Variovorax paradoxus B4: one gene and its partner. The protein of the gene in region 2 interacts with the protein of the main gene of each other region in a pairwise test. Links are inferred from orthologs where the notes say so. Each region holds a gene or a part of one and is shown on either strand. Other genes may lie near its edges. The genes, in order: secD and pheT.

Evidence for each region.
Region 1: the proteins of pheT (region 2) and secD interact in binary tests that used the Escherichia coli proteins (3 or more experiments, as listed by UniProt). The link is inferred for Variovorax paradoxus B4 from one-to-one orthologs.

The regions. Positions count from the first base shown.
Region 1 is NC_022247.1:5,575,833-5,579,113, forward strand. The notes cover bases 155-3,122. They hold secD (protein translocase subunit SecD), read right to left. Parts: upstream 2,597-3,122; coding sequence 713-2,596; downstream 155-712. Other genes in these bases: secF (protein translocase subunit SecF), read right to left, coding at 155-694; yajC (preprotein translocase subunit YajC), read right to left, coding at 2,698-3,033. Outside these bases: more of secF, read right to left, coding at 1-154. UniProt on the Escherichia coli protein: Part of the Sec protein translocase complex. Interacts with the SecYEG preprotein conducting channel. SecDF uses the proton motive force (PMF) to complete protein translocation after the ATP-dependent function of SecA.
Region 2 is NC_022247.1:2,094,789-2,098,201, reverse strand. Bases 117-3,216 are described here. They hold pheT (phenylalanine--tRNA ligase subunit beta), read right to left. Parts: upstream 2,838-3,216; coding sequence 396-2,837; downstream 117-395. Other genes in these bases: pheS (phenylalanine--tRNA ligase subunit alpha), read right to left, coding at 2,881-3,216; VAPA_RS09730 (integration host factor subunit alpha), read right to left, coding at 117-390. Also shown: more of VAPA_RS09730, read right to left, coding at 19-116; more of pheS, read right to left, coding at 3,217-3,413.

The DNA of each region.
Region 1 (3,281 bases), 3.5 Mb from region 2 along the record:
TCGCGTTGTCGATGATCTCGACCGTGCTCATCTTGCGGTAGCGCCGGAAATTCTCGCGCACCCGGTCGAAGATCACGACCGACTCGTTGACCGAATAGCCCAGCACCGCCAGCACCGCCGCCAGCACCGCGAGCGAGAACTCCCACTGGAAGAAGGCGAAGAACCCGAGGATGATGACCACGTCGTGCAGGTTGGCCAGCACGGTGGCCACCGCAAACTTCCATTCGAAGCGGATCGCCAGGTAGATCATGATGCCGACCACCACCATGCCGAGCGCCTTGAGCCCGTTGGTGGTGAGCTCCTCGCCGACCTGCGGGCCGACGACCTCGATGCCGCGCTGCGTGGCCGACGGATCGACCGTCTTGAGCGCCTGCATCACCTGCGCGCTCTGCTGGTCGGAGTTCATGCCCTTTTGCGCCGGCAGGCGGATCTGCACGTCGCGCGAGGTGCCGTAGCTTTGCACCTGCACGTCGGGATAGCCGAGCTTGCCGATGGCCTCGCGCACCTTGCCGATGTCGGCGGACTGCTGGTAGGCCACCTCCATCACGGTGCCGCCCGTGAACTCCACCGACAGGTGCAGCCCGCGGTGCAGCAGGAAGAACACCGCCAGCGCGAAGGTGACGAAGGAGACGATGTTCAGCACCAGCGCGTGGCGCATGAACGGGATGGTCTTGTGGATGCGGAAGAATTCCATGGCGCTTGTCCTTGACCTTTACTTGCCTTCAGCCACGGCAGTGCCGTCGGTCTTGGGGCGCCAGACCGTGCCGATCGACACCGTCTTGAGCTTCTTCTTCTGGCCGTACCAGAAGTTCACGAGGCCGCGCGAGAAGAACACGGCGGAGAACATCGACGTGACGATGCCGATGCAGTGCACCACCGCGAAGCCGCGAACCGGACCCGAGCCGAAGGCCAGCAGGGCGATGCCCGCGATCAGCGTGGTCACGTTGGAGTCGAGGATCGTGCCCCAGGCACGGTCGTACCCGGCATGGATGGCCGCCTGCGGCGCGGCGCCGTTGCGCAGTTCCTCGCGCACGCGTTCGTTGATCAGCACGTTGGAGTCGATGGCCACGCCAATGGCCAGCGCCATGGCCGCGATGCCGGGCAGCGTGAGCGTGGCCTGCAGCATCGAGAGAATGGCCACCAGCAGCATCAGGTTGACGGCCAGCGCGATCGACGAGAACAGGCCGAACAGTGCGTAGTAGGCGCACATGAACACCATGATGGCCAGGAAGCCATACATCACGCTCTTGAAGCCCTTCTCGATGTTGTCGGCGCCCAGGCTCGGACCGATGGTGCGTTCCTGGATGATTTCCATTGGCGCGGCCAGCGAGCCGGCGCGCAGCAGCAGCGCGAGGTCGGCGGCTTCGGCCACCGTCATCGAGCCGGAAATCTGGAAGCGGTTGCCGAGCTCGCCGTTGATCGACGGGGCCGTGAGCACTTCGCCCTTGCCCTTCTCGAAGATCAGCATGGCCATGCGCTTCTTGTAGTTCTCGCGGCTCACGTCGCGCATGATCCGGCCGCCCTTGGCGTCCATGGTCAGGTCGACCTTGGGCTGGTTGCTTTGCTGGTCGAAGCCGGGCTGCGCGTCGGTGAGGTTCTCGCCGGTGACGAGCACCTGCTTCTTCACGATCACGGGGCGGCCGTTGCGTTCGAGGAATTTCTCGGAGCCGAAAGGCACCGGTCCGCCGCTCAGCTCGGCCGCGCGGCCTTCGGCGCTTTCGTCCACCAGGCGCATCTCGAGCGTGGCGGTGCGCCCCAGGATGTCCTTGGCCTTGGCCGTGTCCTGCACGCCGGGCAGCTGCACCACGATGCGGTCGAGGCCCTGCTGCTGGATCACCGGCTCGGCCACGCCGAGCTCGTTGATCCGGTTGTGCAGCGTGGTGATGTTCTGCTTCAGCGCCGCGTCCTGGAGCCGGCGCGCGGCTTCGGGCTTGATGGTGGCCACGAGGCGCCAGTTGCTGCCGTCCTGGCTGTCGGTGGTGGAGAGGTCCTGGAACTGGTCCTGGATCAGCCGCTTGGCCGCTTCCAGCGCGGCCGCATCGCGGAACGAAACCTCGACCGTCTGGCCGTTGCGGCTCACCGAGGTGCCGCGGATGCCCTTGTCGCGGAAAGTGGTGCGCAGGTCGCTCGCGAAGGACTCGGCCTTCTTGTCGATGGCGCCCTTCATGTCGACCTGGAGCAGGAAGTCGACGCCGCCGCGCAGGTCGAGACCCAGGTACATCGGGAACGCATGCAGCGCCGTGAGCCAGGCCGGCGAACGCGAGACCAGGTTCAGCGCCACCACATAGGGCGGATCGGCCGGATCGGGCACCAGCGTGCGCTGCACCGTGTCGCGCGCCTTGAGCTGCTCGTCGGGGGTGGCGAAGCGCGCGCGCAGCGAACCGCCCTCGAGCGTGAGCAGGTCGGGCGCGAGCCCGGCGGCCTTGAGCGCCTCCTCGACCCGGCTCTGGGTGGCTGCGTCGACCTTGACGGTCGACTTGGCCGCGGACACCTGCACGGCAGGCGCCTCGCCGAAGAAATTGGGCAGGGAGTAGATCAACCCCACAAGCAGCACGATCACGATGATCGCGTACTTCCAGACCGGATAACGGTTCATGAGCGCGCGCTTTTCACAAACTTTTTAGAGATGGGACACCGGCGTGACTTGAGGCCATGCGCCACGAAGCGCAAGGCCGAGCCGCGCGTTGATTGCTTGGCTTACTGCTTGACGGCGCCCTTGGGCAGGACCTGGACCACAGCGCTGCGCTGGATCTTGATCTCCACGCCGTTGGCGATTTCGAGGCCAAGGTACTGGTCGCCGAGCGAGGTGATCTTGCCGAGCACGCCGCCGGCCGTTGCCACCTCATCGCCCTTGGCCAGCGCTTCGATCATGGCGCGGGCTTCCTTCTGGCGCTTCATTTGCGGACGGATCATGACGAAATACAGCACCACGAACATCAGCACCAGGGGCAGCATGCTGCCGAGCGAGGACAACATGTCGCCACCGCCGGAAGCAGCGGGCGCGGTTTGGGCGAAAGCAGAGGAAATGAACAAGAGAGTCTCCAACAGAGAGAAGAGGAATGTCAGAAGCGCGGGCCGGGCCCGCGGTTCCGCGGCCCCGAGGAAAAGGCCGCGAGTCAGCGCTTGAAGCGGCGTGGGCCGCGCACAGCAGCGGGCATTGTATTCGTGGCAATGCCCCGCGCCGCGCGCTTATCCGGCGCGGGGGGCGGGGCTTTCCAGGGGCGCCAGCCGCGCGTCCTTTGCTCTCTTTTCAGTAGCAACCGCGCGAGCTGGCCGGCCAC
Region 2 (3,413 bases):
GCGCAGGGCGCCAAGCACTTATTCGGCGCCCAGGCTCCACTCGACCTCGGAAGTGCCGTTCTGCTCGATGCTTCCGTGGATTTGTTCCTTGAGCTTGGCGCTCGCGTGGAAGGTGGCCACGCGGCGCTCGCCGATGGGAATGGCCTCGCCGGTGCGCGGGTTGCGGCCCGGCCGCGGTGCCTTCACGCGGATCTGGAAGTTGCCGAAGCCGGAGATCTTGACGTCGGTACCCTCGATCAGGCTGTTGGCAATGAGGTCGAAGAAAGCCTCGACCATGTCCTTGGATTCGCGCTTGTTGAGGCCGATCTGCTCGAACAGCAAATCGGCCAGATGCGCCTTGGTGAGTGCGGGCGTTTCGAGGGCTTCGAGCGTGAATTCCGCAGCGTTCATTCTCATCAACCTCTCAGGCGTGCGCCGAGCTTGGCGCTCAATTGTTCGACGATGGCGCGCACGGCCGGTTCCACCTGCTCGTCGGTGAGCGTGGCGCTGTCGTCCTGGAAGCTCAGGCGAACCGCCATGCTCTTTTCGCCTTGCGCCAGTCCGCCCGATGCCGGCACCGCACCGTCGCGCGCAGGCTGCGGACGATAGATGTCGAACAGCGTGGCGTCGCGCAGCAGCCCTTGCGCCGCTGCCGCCGATTGAATGGCCTGCATCAACGCATTGTGCGTGACGGCTTCGGCCACCACCACCGCAATATCGCGCTCCACCGCCTGGTGCCTGGGCACCGGCCGCGCCACGGGCACGGGGCGCGCGGTGACGGCATCGAGGTCGAGCTCGAACAGCACCGGCGCCAGCGCGAAGTCCCACTTCTGGCGCCAGCGCGGATGCAGTTCGCCGATGAAGCCGATGGCCTTGCCGTCGACCATCACGCGCGCCGAGCGGCCGGGGTGCAGGGCCGGATGCTCCGCCGGCTCGAAGCTCGGCACCCGCGGCGCGAGCAGCGCTTCGACGTCGCCCTTGGCATCGTAGAAATCGACGCGCTGCGCCTTGCCGTCCCAGCGCGCCTCTTCCGCATCGCCCCAGGCGAGGCCGGCCACGCGCATGGGCTGGTCGACGCCGCGCACGGTGCTGTCGGTGGTGGCCACGCTGTCGTCGCGCATGAACACACGGCCCACCTCGAACACGCGCACGCGGGGCGCCTTGCGATCGAGGTTGAACTTGAGCACCTGCAGCAGCGAGCCCAGCAAGGACGAGCGCATCACGCTCATCTGGCTGGCAATGGGGTTGAGGAGCTTCACCGGATTGGCATTGCCGGCCAGGTCTTGCTCCCAGTGCGCCTCGACGAAGCTGAAGTTGATGGTTTCCTGGTAGCCGAGGGCCGCCAGGCTGCGGCGCACCGCGAAGCGGCTGCGCTGGGCCTCGGGCCGCACGCGCGCGGTGATGGGCGCCAGCGGCGCATTGGTCGGCAGGTTGTTGAAGCCGATCAGGCGCGCGACCTCTTCGATCAGGTCTTCCTCGATCAGCAGGTCGAAGCGATGCGGCGGCGGCGTGACGGTCAACGTGCCCTCGCCTTCGCGCAACGCAAAGCCGAGGCGGCGCAGCGCGTCGGCGCATTGCGCCTGCGTGAGCGGCATGCCAATGACGCGCGCGGCACGCGCCACGCGCAGCGTGACGGGCATGGCCTCGGGCACGTTCAGGATCTTGTCGTCCATGGCGCCGGCCTGGCCGCCGCAGATCTCGATGACCAGCTGCGTGATGCGCTCGATGATTTCCACCGTGCGGCTCGGATCGACGCCGCGCTCGTAGCGATGCCCCGCATCGGTCGAGAAGTTGAAGCGGCGCGAGCGGCCCTGAACGGCTTCGGGCCACCAGAACGCGGCCTCCACGTAGATGTTGCGCGTGTCGTCGGACACCGAGGTGGCATCGCCGCCCATGATGCCCGCGAGCGATTCGACGGCCTGGTCGTCGGCAATCACGCCGACCTTGTCGTCGACGCCGATGGTGTTGCCGTTGAGCAGCTTGAGCTGCTCGCCCGCCTTGCCCCAGCGCACCGTGAGGCCGCCATGAATCTTGTCGAGGTCGAAGATGTGGCTGGGCTGGCCGTACTCGAACATGACGTAGTTCGAGATGTCGACCAGCGGCGTCACGCTGCGCTGGCCGCAGCGCGCGAGGCGATCGACCATCCAGGCCGGCGTGGCCACCTTGGTGTTCACGCCGCGCACGATGCGCCCCGAGAAGCGGCCGCAGAGTTCGGGCGCTTCCACCTTCACCGGCAACACGTCGGCAAACGATGCCGCCACCGGCGCGATGGCGGGCGTCCTGAGCGGCGCACCGGTCAGTGCCGCGAGCTCGCGCGCAACGCCATAGACGCTCAGGCCATGCGCGAGGTTGGGCGTGAGCTTGAGCGTGAGCAGCGCGTCGTCGAGCTTGAGCACGTCGCGCACGTCGGCGCCAATGGGTGCGTCGGCATCGAGTTCGAGCAGGCCGCCGTGGTCTTCGCTGAGCTTCAGTTCGCGGGCCGAGCACAGCATGCCCTGGCTTTCCACGCCGCGCAGCTTGCCGAGCTTGATGAGAAAGGGCTTGCCGTCTTCACCGGGCGGCAGTTCGGCGCCGACCAGCGCGCAGGGCACCTTGATGCCGACGCGCGCATTGGGTGCGCCGCACACGATGTTGAGCAAGGCGCCCTGCCCGGCGTCGACCTGGCACACGCGCAGGCGATCGGCGTTGGGGTGCTGCACGGCTTCCTTGATCTCGCCGACCACGATGCGGGTAAAGGGCGGCGCCACGGGGCGGCGCTCTTCGACCTCGAAGCCGCCCATGGTGAGCGTTTCGGCCAGTTCGGCGCTGCCGAAGGGCGGATTGCAGAACTCGCGCAGCCAGGATTCCGGGAATTGCATCTCTTCGATCTCGTATTCGGTATTTATTTCTGTGGACGGGTGCTTACTGGAACTGCGAGAGAAAGCGCAAGTCGCCGTCGAAGAACAGCCGCAGGTCGTTCACGCCATAGCGCAGCATGGTGAGCCGGTCGGGGCCCATGCCAAAGGCAAAGCCGATGTAGCGCTCGGGGTCGAGCCCCATGTTGCGCACCACGTTCGGATGCACCTGGCCGGAGCCCGACACCTCGAGCCAGCGGCCGGCCAGCGGGCCGCTCGCAAACTGGATGTCGATCTCGGCGCTGGGCTCGGTGAACGGGAAGAAGCTCGGGCGGAAGCGCAGCACGAGGTCGTCGCGCTCGAAGAAGGTGCGGCAGAAGTCGGTGAACACGACCTTCAGGTCCTTGAAACTCACGTTCTCGCCGAGCCACAGGCCTTCGCACTGGTGGAACATGGGCGAGTGCGTGGCGTCGCTGTCGACACGGTAGGTGCGGCCGGGCGCAATCACGCGGATCTCGGGCGCCTTCACGGTGCCGGTGGTGTCGGCCGCGGCCGCCGCGAATTCGGCGGCGTACTTCTTGATGTGCTGATGCGCATAGC